DNA from 3 places in the Streptomyces sp. NPDC020362 genome. Region 2 is predicted to be linked to each of the others. Evidence: riboswitches for the same ligand, from Rfam matches in the RefSeq annotation. Region 2 holds a riboswitch; each other region holds the start of a gene.
What was found. A riboswitch is a leader RNA that binds a small molecule or an ion and turns the genes downstream of it on or off. The one in region 2 is predicted to bind cobalamin.
Positions count from the first base shown of each region.

Region 1 (4,982 bases), on a different contig from region 2:
ACCAGCCCGTCCGTCACGGTCCGGCGGGCCGTTGCGACCACCCCCTCCCAGACACGCGCCTCTTCCTCGTTCGGGTCCCGCAGTTGTCCGGCCATGCGGGGATCCTGCCAGCCGCAGGGGCACCGAGCGGTGTGGTCGCACAGATCGGACCGGAAGCCGCACCGCCGAGCAGCCGAGCAGCCGAGCAGCCGAGCAGCCGAGCGTCACCGCAGAACCGATGAAACGGGATCACTCCGTCCACCAGGGCCACGTCGACCGGCCTGGCACCCGCTCGCACGGCGCAGGGTTCGCCCGTCCACACCACCGCCCGGCGGCGGAGGCCTGCACCGGGGTCGCGCGTTGCCCTCGGACCGTCTCCCGTGGATCGCCCGTCACCGCGCGCCGGCCCCTGGGCCGCCGCCCGGCGGCCGGTCCTCCCGGACCTCGTGGCAGTACGCCGCCGGGGGCGGCCGGCCAGGTGACCGGAATCTCTTTCACGGGCCCCCGGACCGGCTGCGGGCCTACTCGCGAGGCCGGTGGCCAAGGGGCGTCTGAGGCTTCGATTCCGGACAGAACCCCGGACTCTCCCTGTCGATACCCCGACGCCTGCTCCAGTTCACCTTCCGTTCACCCAGGTTGCCTACGGTCCAACAACCAATGACCTCGAATGATTGCCTGGGTAAATGGAAAGCTTCTCGCTGATCCTCGCGATTGTGGTCGTGACCGCACTCGCGTTTGATTTCACGAACGGTTTCCACGACACCGCCAACGCGATGGCCACGACCATCTCGACCGGTGCACTCAAGCCCAAGGTCGCGGTGGCCATGTCCGCCGCCCTCAACCTTGTGGGCGCTTTCCTCTCCGTGGAGGTCGCCAACACGATCTCCAAGGGTCTCGTCGATGAGAACGGCATCCGTCCCGAGGTCATCTTCGCCGCCCTCGTCGGCGCGATCCTCTGGAACCTGGTGACCTGGCTCGTGGGCCTGCCCTCCAGTTCCTCGCACGCCCTGATGGGCGGCCTGATCGGCGCCACCGTCGCCTCCGCGGGCTTCGGTGCGGTCCACGGTGACGTCCTGGTCACCAAGGTTCTGCTGCCGGCGGTCGCCGCCCCGGTCGTGGCCGGTCTCGCGGCGCTGCTCGCCACCCGGTTCTCCTACGGCATCGGCCGAGGCGCCGAGGGCGAGGCCACCCGCAAGGGCTACCGCGCCGGACAGATCGCCTCCGCCGGCCTGGTCTCGCTCGCCCACGGCACCAACGACGCCCAGAAGACGATGGGCATCATCACGCTCGCGCTGATCGCGGGCGGTGCGATCGCCCCCGGCTCCAACCCTCCCACCTGGGTGATCCTCTCGGCCGGCCTCGCCATCGCGCTCGGCACCTACATCGGCGGCTGGCGCATCATCCGCACCATGGGCACGGGGCTCACCGACCTGGAGCCGCGACAGGGCTTCGCCGCCCAGACCAGCGCGGCCACGGCCATCCTGGCCTCCTCCCACCTGGGCTTCTCCCTCTCCACCACCCATGTCGTCTCCGGCTCGGTGATGGGTGCGGGCGTCGGCCGCAAGGGCGGTGTGGTCCGCTGGTCCACCGCGACCCGCATGGCCGTCGCCTGGGTGCTCACCCTCCCGGCCGCCGCGCTGGTCGGCGCGGGCGCCGAGTCCCTGACAGACCTGGGCGACTGGGGCACCGCGGTCGTCGCCGTCTTCCTCGTCGGCACCAGCGCCGGGATCTGGAAGCTGTCCCGCCGCGAGGTCGTCGACCACACCAACGTCGTCGCCGACGACGCCGATCCGGCCGGCGTGGTGACCACCGCCATCGCCGCGGTGACCCCGCCCCCCGCGGGCGTCGTCACCGAGGACCTGACGGCCACCATCCCGGCTCCGGCCGCCACCGACCCGGCCCCGGCGACGCCTCCGGCCGCCACCGTCTGACCCCGAGCACCCGGTAACTGAAGGAAGCATCCCCATGAAGATCGACTGGGCGGCCCTCGGCTCCGTCTTCGGCGTCAGCCTCGTGTTCGCGGTGGGCCTGGTGACCCTGTTCACCCTCGGTGTCAACGGCCTGTCGCGGCGCGAGAAGGCCGCCGCGCAGGGCGGATCCGCGGCACTGGCCGTGACGGGTGCGTACGTGTGCTTCGCGGCCTGTGCGGCTGCGGTGGCGTACGGGATCTATCTGATCGTGGCCAAGGCCTGACACCCGAAGGCCAGGGCCTGACTCCCGAAGGTCGACGCCCGGCCCTCGAAAGGTCCGATACCGCCCTGCCGGGGCCCCTCACGGGTGCCCGGGCAGGGCGGTCGCCCGTTCGTCAGGGGCGTCCTTCACCGCCACGCTGGCCCGGGATGTCGGACCCGTCCTGGCCCGACCAGTGCATGGTCACCGTGAAGTGCGCCTCCGCGGACCCCTGGGCCACGACCACCCCCGCCTCCGCGCTCACGGTGATGCCGAACTCGACCGTGACCTTCTCCGGCGGTCTCGTCAGCCCGCGGGCCTCGTGCACCAGCGCGCCCAGCGCCGGCCGTACCCGGGCGAGCGCCTGCTGGAGGGTCTCCTCCGCCCCGCCGCCCCGCGAGACCCGCTGCACTCCGGCGGGCCCTTCGCCCGCCACCTCCAGCAGGACGACCTGACCGTCGTCCAGCAGCATCTCGCCCACGTACGCCACCGTGCGTCTCCTCCCGCGTCCGTTCCATCCCGTATGACACGTACGCGCTATTGCAGATCCTCACGGTCCGTGAGCACAAGGAGGCGCCCCGAATGCCGCCCGGGCGACGGGGAATTCACCGCAAGCCGGTCGTCCGGCGCCGCCCGGCGTGTCGGCGATGTGGGCCTCAGCACAGTCCACCGTTGCTGGTCAAAGGCAAGTTGACGGCCCTTCCGGGTGCGTGGTGGACTGCCCGGGCCATGTACGGCGGCAGAAGAGGAAGCCGGTGCGAATCCGGCGCGGTCCCGCCACTGTCACCGGGGAAGAACACCCCGGGAGCCAGGAACTCTCACCGCCGGTCTCGTCGAACCAGGGCGCGGACACCCTGAGTGAGGACACATATCGTCATGCTCGGCCGCCGATCCAGGACCAGTACCAGGCCCGCCCCTGAGCCCACGGCCGGCTGAGCCGATGGGTGCCGATCGCTCATACGCGTACGGCGCCGCAGCCGGCCTTCTCGGTGATCTGCTCCTCGGCGATCCGCGCCGCGGGCATCCGGTCGCCGTGTTCGGGCGTACGGCCGCGGCCGTGGAGCGGGTGCTGTGGCACGACCACCGTGGCTGGGGCGCGCTGCACACCGCTGTGTGCGCCGGCGGCGCCGTCGCCCTCGGCGTCGTCGCCGAACGGGCCGTACGCCGCTCCCCCGTCGCCTCGGCCGCACTGGCCGGTGCCGCCACCTGGGCGGTCGTCGGGGGCACTTCGCTGGCCCGGGAGGCCCGGACCATCGGGCGTGCCCTGGAGGCCGGGGACGTCGAGGCGGCGCGGGCGCGGCTGCCGCATCTGTGCGGCCGGGATCCGCAGGCCCTCGACGCCGACGGGATCGCCCGGGCCGTCGTGGAGTCCGTCGCCGAGAACACCTCCGACGCCGTCGTGGGCGCGCTGGTGTGGGGTGCGGTGGGCGGGGTGCCGGGGCTGCTCGGGTTCCGGGCCGTCAACACCCTGGATGCGATGGTGGGTCACAAGTCGGCCCGCTTCCGGCGCTACGGCTGGGCCTCCGCCCGCCTCGACGACGTCGCCGGCTGGCCGGGGGCGCGGCTGACCGCCGTACTCGCCGCCGCGGCCGGGCCCGATCCCCGCGGCGCCCTGCGCGCCTGGCGGGCCGACGCGCGCAGGCATCCGAGCCCCAACGCCGGGCCCGTCGAAGCCTCGTTCGCGGGTGCGCTCGGTGTGCGGCTGGGCGGGACGCTGTCCTACGGCGGGCGCGTCGAACACCGGCCCGTCCTCAACGGGAACACCGGGCGGTCCGTCCAAATCACCGACATCGACCGGGCCGTACGGCTCTCCCGCCGCATCGGCCTGCTCGCGCTCGGCGTCTCCGTCGCCGCGCGCCGACTCGTGAAGGGACGTGCGAAGTGAGCGGTGGTCTCCTCGTCGCCGGCACCACCTCCGACGCCGGCAAGAGCGTCGTGACGGCCGGGATCTGCCGGTGGCTGGTGCGCCGGGGCGTCAAGGTCGCGCCCTTCAAGGCGCAGAACATGTCCCTCAACTCGTTCGTGACGCGTCAGGGCGCGGAGATCGGGCGGGCGCAGGCCATGCAGGCCCAGGCCTGCCGGATCGAGCCGACCGCGCTGATGAACCCCGTGCTGCTCAAGCCCGGTGGTGAGCGCAGCAGCCAGGTGGTGCTGCTGGGCCGGCCGGTGGGCGAGATGAGCGCACGCGGCTACCACGGAGGGCGCCAGCAGCAGTTGCTGGGCACGGTCCTGGACTGTCTGGCCGAGTTGCGGGGCACATATGACGCGGTGATCTGTGAGGGGGCGGGTTCGCCCGCGGAGATCAATCTGCGGCGGACCGACATCGTGAACATGGGGATCGCGCGGGGCGCGCGGCTGCCCGTGCTCGTCGTCGGCGACATCGACCGGGGCGGTGTCTTCGCCTCCTTCTTCGGCACGGTCGCCCTGCTCTCGCCCGAGGACCAGGAGCTGGTCGCCGGGTTCCTGGTGAACAAGTTCCGGGGGGACGTCTCCCTGCTGGAGCCGGGCCTGGACATGCTGCACGGGCTCACCGGGCGGCGCACGTACGGGGTCCTGCCCTTCCGGCACGGGCTCGGCATCGACGAGGAGGACGGACTGCGGGTGTCCCTGCGGGGCACGGTCCGGGAGTCGTCCGTGGCTCCCCCGGTCGGCGAGGACGTCCTGCGGGTCGCCGTCTGCGCCATCCCGCTCATGTCGAACTTCACGGACGTGGACGCGCTGGCCGCCGAACCGGGCGTCGTGGTCCGGTTCGTGGACCGGCCGGAGGAACTGGCGGACGCCGACCTCGTGGTGATCCCGGGGACGCGCGGGACCGTACGGGCGCTGCAGTGGCT
Region 1 is NZ_JBFAET010000015.1:47,748-52,729, reverse strand. Features, by position in the region: gene AB0H32_RS09355 (class II aldolase/adducin family protein) at 1-95, opposite strand, end outside; gene AB0H32_RS09350 (inorganic phosphate transporter) at 663-1,910, shown strand; gene AB0H32_RS09345 (hypothetical protein) at 1,945-2,172, shown strand; gene AB0H32_RS09340 (CU044_2847 family protein) at 2,285-2,638, opposite strand; cobalamin riboswitch at 2,845-2,987, shown strand; gene AB0H32_RS09335 (cobalamin biosynthesis protein) at 3,089-4,033, shown strand; gene AB0H32_RS09330 (cobyric acid synthase) at 4,030-4,982, shown strand, end outside.
Region 1: linked by a shared signal. The riboswitch ahead of AB0H32_RS09335 (cobalamin biosynthesis protein) and the one ahead of AB0H32_RS23605 ((2Fe-2S) ferredoxin domain-containing protein) in region 2 are both predicted to bind cobalamin.

Region 2 (4,982 bases):
TGTCGGCTGGGCGACGGTCTGCGCCATGGCAGAACCTCCTCTGGGAGTTCGCGTCCCATCTCGGTGGTGCAGTGGACGACGGCCACGGGTCTGACTCACGAGGCGCTCCTCAAGGCGTCTCGCATACAGTGGCGCGACCGTGCCGGATTTCCACCGGCTTCCGTCTCGCCGTCGTCGATATCGGACAGACCGTACCGCGCCACGCGGGCACGGCCAAGACCGCGTCCACCCCGCGTGATCTTCCTCTCGCACCGGGTGGCCGCGGCAGGGGCGGACGGGGCAGCGGTGACGGAACGCGGCGGGCCGCTCGTCGCCGAGGGCGCCCAGGCCCGCCTTCCGGTCGGCAGTCGCGAACACCGTGTGGAATGAGCGCCGTTCACGGCGGACGCCTCGGCGACGTCTCCATGGCCTCGGCCTGTCCGGCCCCCGCCGCCACGGTCGGCATGCGCAGCTGTCCGAACCGGTCCCGGGCGGCGCTCGGCATACAACACCGCTGCGGTCACGTCGAGTTCGGCATGCACGCCGCCCGCGACGGTTCGGCTCACCAGGCCGTCTCCGGGGCGGTGCCGGGCCCGGCGAGTCCCAGCTCGTGCTCGCCGAGCGGGGTGAAGAAGCGTTCGACGTCGGCGTCGGTGACCTCGGCGAGGGTCGCGGGCGACCAGCGCGGGTTGCGGTCCTTGTCGACGACCTGGGCGCGGATGCCCTCCACCAGGTCGTGCGTGCTCAGGGCCGCGCAGGAGACGCGGTACTCCTGGTCGAGGACGCGCTCGAGGGGACCGAGGCGCCGGGCACGGAGCAGGGCGGCCAGAGTGACCTTCACAGACGTCGGTGACCTGGTGAGAAGGGTCTCCGCCGCCTCCTTCGCGGCCGGGTCGCCGTGGGCGAGCAGCCGCTGCACGATCTCCTCCACCGTGCCGGCGGCGTAACAGGCGTCGATCCACTCGCGCCGGGCGGCCAGCTCACCCTGCGGCGGCGGCTGTACGTGGCGCCGGAGGGCGTCTCGTACGGGCATCTCGGCGAGGTCGTCGACGAAGGCGTCGAGGCCGGTGGACGGCAGATAGTGGTCGGCGAGCCCGCAGAGCAGGGCGTCGCCGGCACCGATCTGCGCCCCGGTCAGCGCGAGGTGGGTGCCCAGTTCGCCCGGGGTGAGAGCGAGCAGGTAGGTGCCGCCGACGTCGGGGACGAAGCCGATGCCGGTCTCGGGCATGGCGACCCTCGACCGCTCGGTGACGACCCGGACGCTGCCGTGGGCGGAGATCCCGACGCCGCCGCCCATGACGATGCCGTCCATCAGGGCGACGTACGGCTTGGGGTAGCGGGCGATGCGGGCGTTGAGGCGGTACTCGTCACGCCAGAAGGCGGCCGAGGCGGTGCCGTCGCCGTCGCGGGCGTCGTCGTGGACGGCGCGGATGTCGCCGCCCGCGCACAGCCCGCGCTCCCCCGCCCCGGTGACGACCACGGTCTCCACGGCCGGATCGTGCTCCCAGGCGGTCAGGGCCTCGTCGATGCGGCGCACCATCGGGTGGGACAGTGCGTTGATGGCCTTCGGCCGGTTGAGGGTGATGTGTGCGGCCCGCCCTGCGGTGTGCAGGAGGACGGGTTCTTCGGTTCCGCTCATCCGAGAGCCTCCGTCAGGCCGCGGGCCACAATGACACGCATGATCTCGTCGGTTCCTTCCAGGATCTGGTGGACGCGCAGGTCACGGACGTTTTCTCGATGCTGGACGCGCTGATCGGCACCGGACGCGCCGATCGATGCCGGACGCGCCGAGGTGGCCGTAGCCCCTGGGCAGCTGGAGCGCACGGCCGGTCACCGAGTACCCGGTGCCGTTCCGGCGCGCCGCGCGGCAGGCCCGGTTCCGGGTGTCCCCGTGCCTCGCGACTGCCCCATGCCGTCCGGTTCCGCTCTCAGGGGAGGCCGGCGCCGCGCCGGTCCTGGGAAGCCCCGGCAAGGCGCGGTGGTGTGAAGGCGTAGAGGCCGAGGATCTCCGGCAGGGGCACGATGCCCGGCCCGCCCGCGCGCACCCAGTCGGTGATGTCCTGCGTCGCGTCGGGATCGTTGACCAGGCCCAGCCAGACCGGTCGGCCACCGGCGGCCCGCCCTGCGGCGGAGGGCTGTACGACGATGACGTTGGCCTGCTCGCACACGTCGAGGCAGGCCGAGATGCGCACGGGCACCTCCGCACGCAGCCGGGCGGTCTGCGCCCCATGATCGACGCTGGTCACCTTGGGACTGCCGCAGCAGCAGTCCCGGCACACGACGACGCGGCACGGCGCCGGTCCGGCTGCCCCCGCAGCCGCCTCGTCACCCGACATCTCTTCGGCCGGCCTCCCGGGCATGCCGCACCACCCCTCCCCGGGGAGATCCGCCCCGGTGTCCGTCGAGGAGGCGACCGCGTGAGTCTCCTGGCTCTCGGGTCGTCGCTCGTCCCGGCCTTCCCGCCCTCTCGGGCCGTGGCCTGTCGGAACTCGCTCACCGATCACAGTGGCGGGACCGCACCGGATTCACACCGGCTTCCTCGGATCGCCGTCGCCTTGTCGCCGGACATCATCCCACCGCCGACGGGACGCCGTCATCCGGCCTCCTGGAGAATCGCGCCAGGCCCCGGCACCCACACCGGCGGCGGGCCGCACTGTGCAGGGGAGACGTTCCCGACAGCCAACACCCGGCGCGCGAACTCCCTTGACAGAAAAAGGTGTTGGGTGGATCACGGCCCCATCGGCACAACGGGAGCGGCCGCAGCACACTCGCGCAAACATTCTTGGCGCATGCCGCAGTGCGTCCGCGCGACGCCGACCGTCCGCTCACCCCCGTCACCCGCTGACCGGCCTCGACCCCGGCCGTTCCCACGGGCCCGGCCTCGGAGAGGGCCGGGGTGGCCGCGTACGCCCATCCGGAGGACACCCTGCTCGTCATGGGTGACTTCCCGGGCGCGGTCCTGACGTACGTACCCGCCCGCCGGGACGGCGCGCGGCGGCCCCGGAGTCCCTCTCGGCCACCTGGTGGCGGTGGCCGCCCGCCCCACCGGCATCGCGGTGCGGGCCTGGGGACCAGGAGAGCGCGGGCAGGAGCCGCAGCGTCGCCCCTGACCAGCGGTTCTCCGACACTCCGAGACGGCGTCCCACTGGCGTGGTGATCGGCAACGCGCATAGTGGAACCGGAGAGGGGGCGTCGGAGGAGAACGGGAGAGCGCCTGTGAGCCCAGCGCCGATCGACTACCAGGCGTTGTTCGCTGCCACGCCCAGCCCGTACCTCGTCATGGGCCGCGATCTCGTGATCCTCGACGTCAACGCGGCCTACTGCCGGGCGACCGGCCGCGCCCGGGAAGACCTGGTCGGGCAGTACCTCTTCGACGCGTTCCCCGACAACCCGGCAGACCCGGACGCCGACGGGGTGCGCAACCTCAGTGCCTCCCTGCACCGGGTCCTGCGCTCGCAGCAGCCGGACACGATGGCGGTGCAGAAGTACGACATCCCCGTGCCCCACCGCCCCGGAGTGTTCGAGGAACGGTGGTGGTCCCCCGTCAACACCCCGGTGATCGGGCCCGACGAAGAAGTGGCATGGATCATCCACCGGGTGGAGGACGTCACCGAGTTCGTGCTGTCCCATGCCGGCCGCTCGCAACCGGGTCAGCCGCTCGGAGAGCGCGAGGCCATCGAGGCCGAACTGTATGCGCGGGCGCGGGAGCTGCAACTGTTGAACGAGCAGTTGCGGCAGGCCCATGCCCGGGAAAGGAAGGTCGCCGTCACTCTCCAGGAAGCGATGATGCACTCGCCGGACCTGGACCGGCATCAGAACGTCGCGGTGCGCTACCTGCCCGCCACCAAAGGACTGAACGTGTGCGGCGACTGGTACGACGTGGTGGACCTGCCCGACGGCGACTTCGCCCTCGCCGTGGGCGACGTGGTCGGTCACGGTCTGGAGGCCGCCGCCGCCATGGGCATGCTGCGCAGCGCCCTGTCCGCCGCCGTCCGCGCTCTGCACGAGCCGGCCAGGGCGATGGAGGTACTGGGCCTGTATGCCCGCTCGGTCGAAGGAGCCCTGGCCACGACCGCGGTCAAGGCTGTGATCGACACGCACCGTCGGCACATCACCTACAGCAGTGCCGGCCACCTCCCACCCGTCCTGCTCCACTCCGACGGCACCTTCGTCCTGCTCGACCAGGCCACCGACCCGCCCCTGGGGGCTCGCCTGCGCCACGTCCCGCGCCCGCAGGCCGCCCTGCCCTACACCCCCGGCGACACCCTCGTCCTGTACACCGACGGGCTCGTCGAACGGCGCGACGAGGACATCGACGTCAGTCTGGCCCGCCTCACCGACACCCTCGCCGGCAGCGCCCGGCTCAGCCCCGACCACCTGGCCGACGTCCTGCTGTCCCGCCTCGGCGTCAGCGGCGGCGGACACGACGACATCGCCCTGATCGTCGCCCGCCTGTAGCCCACTTCCCCCGCGCCGGTCCGCCGACCGTCACCGGGAACGGCCTCCTGACCACGGAACTCGACCAAGAGCGGCCGGGCCTCGCTTCTCGGGTACTGGACCAAGGACGCCGGACGACAGGTGAGTTCCCGGAAACGTCGCGTTCACGACAGCCGGAACCGAAGGTAACAACCGCTTCCTAGCGTGACCGGCCATGGGATCGGAGTCGTATCCCCCAGCTGCACACGACGTATGACGGTCCGTCGGCTCCCCGCAATGCCGATGACGCCGTGCGGGGGCTCTTCCCTTCACCGAAGCACCCGCACCAGCACCACCGGGAGGCGCGACATGAGCACCACCGAGTCACGGCCGCCGACGACAGGCACGGCGACGGCAGGCACGACGAAGTCCGCGGCCGACCAGGCGGTCAAGGAGACACTGGAGGACTACACCCTCCGTTTCGCGCCCCGCAGTTACCGCCGCTGGACACCCATGGTCGTGGCGACCACCGCGCTCGGCGGCATCGCCTACATGGCCGACTTCTCCATCGGCGCCGGCATCGGCCT
Region 2 is NZ_JBFAET010000067.1:14,076-19,057, reverse strand. Features, by position in the region: gene AB0H32_RS23625 (CbtB-domain containing protein) at 1-27, opposite strand, end outside; cobalamin riboswitch at 64-208, opposite strand; partial or broken gene AB0H32_RS23620 (enoyl-CoA hydratase) at 283-390, opposite strand; gene AB0H32_RS23615 (enoyl-CoA hydratase/isomerase family protein) at 542-1,618, opposite strand; partial or broken gene AB0H32_RS23610 (acyl-CoA dehydrogenase family protein) at 1,615-1,825, opposite strand; gene AB0H32_RS23605 ((2Fe-2S) ferredoxin domain-containing protein) at 1,908-2,315, opposite strand; cobalamin riboswitch at 2,399-2,520, opposite strand; gene AB0H32_RS23600 (SpoIIE family protein phosphatase) at 3,196-4,437, shown strand; gene AB0H32_RS23595 (allantoin permease) at 4,765-4,982, shown strand, end outside.

Region 3 (4,982 bases), on a different contig from region 2:
AGAGTCAGCTCGAAGCCAGGGTCGAGGAGGTTGACGTTACGGGTGGTCATTACTGGCAGGCCTCGCAGGACTCGGGGTTTTCCAGGGAGCAGGCGACGGCGTCGGGGTCGGCCACCTGCTGGACGGGGATGGTCGGCTGGGCCTGCGCGGCGCGGGCGATCCGGGTCGCCGGGCGCGAGCGCAGGTAGTACGTCGTCTTCAGGCCCGACTTCCAGGCGTAGGCGTACATCGAGGAGAGCTTGCCGATCGTCGGCGTCTCCAGGAACAGGTTCAGGGACTGTGCCTGGTCCAGGTACGGGGTGCGGGCCGCGGCCATGTCGATGAGCCCGCGCTGCGGGATCTCCCAGGCCGTGCGGTACAGCGCCCGCACGTCGGCCGGGATCCACACGAAGTCCTGCACGGAGCCGTTGGAGTCGCGCAGCGCCTCACGGGTGCGCGCGTCCCAGACGCCCAGCTCCTTCAGGTCCTGCACCAGGTACGAGTTGACCTGGAGGAACTCGCCGGACAGGGTCTCGCGCTTGAACAGGTTGGAGACCTGCGGCTCGATGCACTCGTACACGCCCGCGATGGAGGCGATGGTCGCGGTCGGGGCGATCGCGAGGAGCAGCGAGTTGCGCATGCCGACCGCGGCGATCCGCTCGCGCAGCGCCGCCCAGCGCTCGGGCCAGGCCGGCTCGACGCCGTAGTGGTCGGGGTGCAGGACACCCTGGGCCGTACGGGTCTTCTCCCAGGCGGGCAGCGGGCCGCTGCGCTCGGCGAGGTCGGCGGAGGCCTCGTACGCGGCGAGCATGATGCGCTCGGCGATCCGCGTGGACAGGGCCTTGGCCTCGGGCGAGCCGAAGGGCAGACGCAGCTTGAAGAAGACGTCCTGCAGACCCATCGCACCCAGGCCCACCGGACGCCACCTGGCGTTGGAGCGGCCCGCCTGCTCGGTCGGGTAGAAGTTGATGTCCACGACACGGTCGAGGAAGGTGACGGCCGTGCGGACGGTCTCGTCCAGGCGCTTCCAGTCGATGTCCCCGTCGCTCACGAAGGCACCGAGGTTGACCGACCCCAGGTTGCAGACCGCGGTCTCCCCGTCGTCCGTGACCTCCAGGATCTCCGTGCAGAGGTTGGAGGAGTGGACGACGTGGCCCGGGGTCGCCGTCTGGTTGGCCGTGCGGTTGGCGGCGTCCTTGAAGGTCATCCAGCCGTTGCCGGTCTGCGCGAGGGTGCGCATCATGCGGCCGTACAGGTCACGGGCCGGGATGGTCTTCTTCGCGAGCCCCGCCGCCTCCGCCCTGCGGTAGGCGGCGTCGAACTCCTCGCCCCACAGGTCGACCAGCTCCGGCACGTCCGCCGGGGAGAACAGCGACCACTGCTCGTCGGCGTTGACCCGGCGCATGAACTCGTCCGGGATCCAGTGCGCGAGGTTCAGGTTGTGCGTACGGCGGGCGTCCTCACCGGTGTTGTCCCGCAGCTCCAGGAACTCCTCGATGTCGGAGTGCCAGGTCTCCAGGTACACGGCCGCGGCACCCTTGCGCCGGCCGCCCTGGTTCACGGCGGCCACCGAGGCGTCCAGGGTCTTCAGGAACGGGACGATGCCGTTGGAGTGCCCGTTGGTGCCGCGGATCAGCGAACCGCGCGAACGGATGCGGGAGTACGACAGACCGATGCCGCCGGCGTGCTTCGAGAGACGGGCGACCTGGTGGTAGCGGTCGTAGATGGAGTCCAGCTCGTCCAGCGGGGAGTCCAGCAGGTAGCAGGACGACATCTGGGGGTGCCGCGTGCCGGAGTTGAACAGGGTGGGGGAGGAGGGCAGGTAGTCCAGGCGGCTCATGAGCCCGTAGAGCGACGCGACCTCGTCCACCGCGCGGGCGCTGTCGTCCTCGGCGAGACCGGCGGCCACACGCAGCATGAAGTGCTGGGGCGTCTCGATGACCTGGCGGGTGATCGGGTGGCGCAGCAGGTAGCGGCTGTGCAGGGTGCGCAGGCCGAAGTAGCCGAAACGGTCGTCGGCGACCGGGTCGATCAGGGAGTCCAGCCGGCCGGCGTGCAGCCGGACGAACTCGGCGGTGCGGTCGGCGACGAGGCCCTCACGGTGGCCCACGGCGACGGACTCGGTGAAGGACGTCACGCCCTGCGAGGCGGCCTCCGCGCGGATGGAGAGGGTCAGCAGCCGGGCGGCCAGCCGGGAGTAGGCAGGGTCCTCGGAGATGAGGCCGGCGGCCGCCTCCGTGGCCAGCTCGCGCAACTCCGCCTCGTCGGCCCGCGCGGACCGGCCGCGCAGCGCGGCCGCGGCGACCCGGCCGGGGTCGGCGTCGGGGAGGTCGGCGGTCAGCTCGGTCAGGGTCCGCAGCAACGCGGCACCGGGACCGTCGGTCTCCACCGGGGCTCCGGTCGCCGGGGTGGCTGAAGCCGGTTCGGCTGGCGCGATGGTCACGTGGGGCTCTCCCTCGCTCGGCACGGGGCCTTGCGGAGGGCAGGGGGCAGCACGACGGCGCACGGCGTCGCGTCCACCAGCCCACTCCACGAGGCCCGGACGTCTCAAGGCACCCGGGCCGGACGGCCGGGTGCGCGCTGCCGACAGGTCCTCGGACTGACACGGGCGTGCGGATGCACGCAAGTACACCGTTGCGGGACAGTTCCGGATTCGCACCGGATTCCCCTGCGACGACAGCGAGGATGAGCATACATCTAGTGCCGGGCTGTCGTGTCACCCCCAGATGTTGTGTCGCCGTGGCTTCAGAGGGTCAACTCGTAGGTGAGGAGAGTGATGTCGTCCAGGTGGGGGAGGGGATTCCAGTCCCGCTCGGGTGTGCGAAGGAAACCCAGGCGCTCGTAGATGCGGTGGGCGCTGTGCATGGTGCGCTGGGTGGACAGGACGATGCCTGTGCAACCCGGGGTGCTGCGGGCCCGGTCGATGCAGGCGAGGACGAGTGCCTCGCCGACGCCCTGGCCGCGGGCGGCTGCCGCGACGGCGAGCATGCGGATCTCGGCCTCTCCCGGGGCCGCGATGTCGGCCATGGGGCCGCCGGAGGGGACGAAGGCGACTCCGCCCAGGACCGTTGTGTCCCGGACGGCCACGAGAACCTCGGCTGCGGCTGCTCGTTTGGCCACGTCTCTCAGCTCACCGAGGTACTCGTCGCTCTCGCCGAAGTCCAGGAGGCCGTCCTGGAGGTAGGCCTGGGCGGTGAGTTCTCCGAGGGCGGCGTATTCGGTGGGGGCTGCGAGGCGGATCACGAGGTCCATGCCGGTGAGTGTGCACGAAACAGCGGGCCGCCGTGGTGGGTGGTTCCCGGCGGCCCGCTGTGGGGTGTGTGGTTGCTCGCGCCCACGCGGCGGGGCCGCATGCCCATACGGCCCCGCGCCCCTTTCGGGGCGCCCTAGTGGGCGCTTCCTGCCGTAGCGGGCGGGAGTTCCACCTCGACTCCCGGCTCGCCCGCGTCCGCCGTGTAGTCCTCCGGGCTGGTCTCGTCGAGGCCCTCGGGGGCCTTCACGGCCTTCAGGACGACGGTCAGGACCAGCGTGACGAGCACGTTCAGCACGAAGGCCGTCAGGCCGATGTAGCCGATCTCGCCGATGCCGGGGATCTCCTTGGCGCTGCCGCCGAAGTGTTTCTGGGTCGGGGAGGCGACCCCGTAGGCGGCCGCCGTGCCGTAGACCATGCCGACCGCCCAGCCGGCCAGCAGCGCCCAGCGGTGGAACCAGCGCGTGAACAGGCCGCCGACCAGCGCCGGGAAGGTCTGCAGGATCCAGATGCCGCCCAGCAGCTGGAAGTTGATGGCGACCGTCTTGTCCATGGTCAGGACGAAGACCAGCGCGCCGACCTTCACCAGCAGCGACACGAACTTGGAGACCTGGGCCTCCTGCTTCGGTGTGGCGTCCGGCTTGAGGAAGTCCTTGTAGATGTTGCGGGTGAAGAGGTTCGCCGCCGCGATCGACATGATGGCCGCCGGGACCAGCGCGCCGATGCCGATCGCCGCGAAGGCCACGCCCGCGAACCAGTCCGGGAACATGTCCTCGAACAGCTGCGGGATCGCCAGCTGGCCGTTGGTGACCTTCACACCGGCCGCGATCGCCATGAAGCCGAGCAGGGCCAGCAGGCCCAGCATCAGCGAGTACAGCGGCAGGATCGTGGTGTTGCGGCGGATCACCTCACGGCTCCTGGACGACAGCGTCGCGGTGATCGAGTGCGGGTACATGAACAGCGCGAGAGCCGAGCCGAGCGCCAGTGTGGCGTACGTCCACTGGCCCGCCTCCGGCGGGGCGAGCGCGCCGCGCTGCTTGCCGGTGGCGGGGTTGACCTGGTTGAGCGCGTGACCCGCCTTGGCGAAGATGTCGTCGAACCCGCCGAGCTTGATCGGGATGTAGATGATCGCCACCACGATCACGATGTAGATCAGCGTGTCCTTGACGAACGCGATCAGCGCGGGGGCGCGCAGGCCCGAGGAGTAGGTGTACGCCGCCAGCACACCGAAGGCGATGAGCAGGGGCAGGTCCTTCACGAACCAGTTGGTGTTGTCACCGCCGCCCACGCCCATCACGTCCAGCACCGCCTGGATGCCGACGAGCTGGAGCGCGATGTACGGCATCGTGGCCAGGATGCCGGTCAGCGCCACGGCCAGCGACAGGCCCTTGGAGCCGAAGCGGCCGCGCACGAAGTCCGAGGTCGTCACATAGCCGTGCTTGTGGGACACCGACCACAGGCGGGGCAGGAACGTGAAGATCAGCGGGTAGACCAGGATCGTGTAGGGCACCGCGAAGAATCCGGCCGCGCCCGCCGCGTAGATCGCCGCCGGTACGGCGACGAACGTGTACGCCGTGTACAGGTCTCCGCCGAGCAGGAACCAGGTGACCCAGGTGCCGAACGACCGTCCGCCCAGGCCCCATTCGTCCAGGGAGTGCTCATTGTCGGCCCTGCGCCAGCGGGCGGCCAGGAAGCCCATGACCGTGACGGCCAGGAAGAAGAAGATGAAGACGCCGAGCGCGACGCCGTTGAC
Region 3 is NZ_JBFAET010000005.1:123,045-128,026, reverse strand. Features, by position in the region: gene AB0H32_RS04220 (ribonucleotide-diphosphate reductase subunit beta) at 1-50, opposite strand, end outside; gene AB0H32_RS04215 (ribonucleoside-diphosphate reductase subunit alpha) at 50-2,422, opposite strand; cobalamin riboswitch at 2,547-2,685, opposite strand; gene AB0H32_RS04210 (GNAT family N-acetyltransferase) at 2,725-3,231, opposite strand; gene mctP (monocarboxylate uptake permease MctP) at 3,366-4,982, opposite strand, start outside.
Region 3: linked by a shared signal. The riboswitch ahead of AB0H32_RS04215 (ribonucleoside-diphosphate reductase subunit alpha) and the one ahead of AB0H32_RS23605 ((2Fe-2S) ferredoxin domain-containing protein) in region 2 are both predicted to bind cobalamin.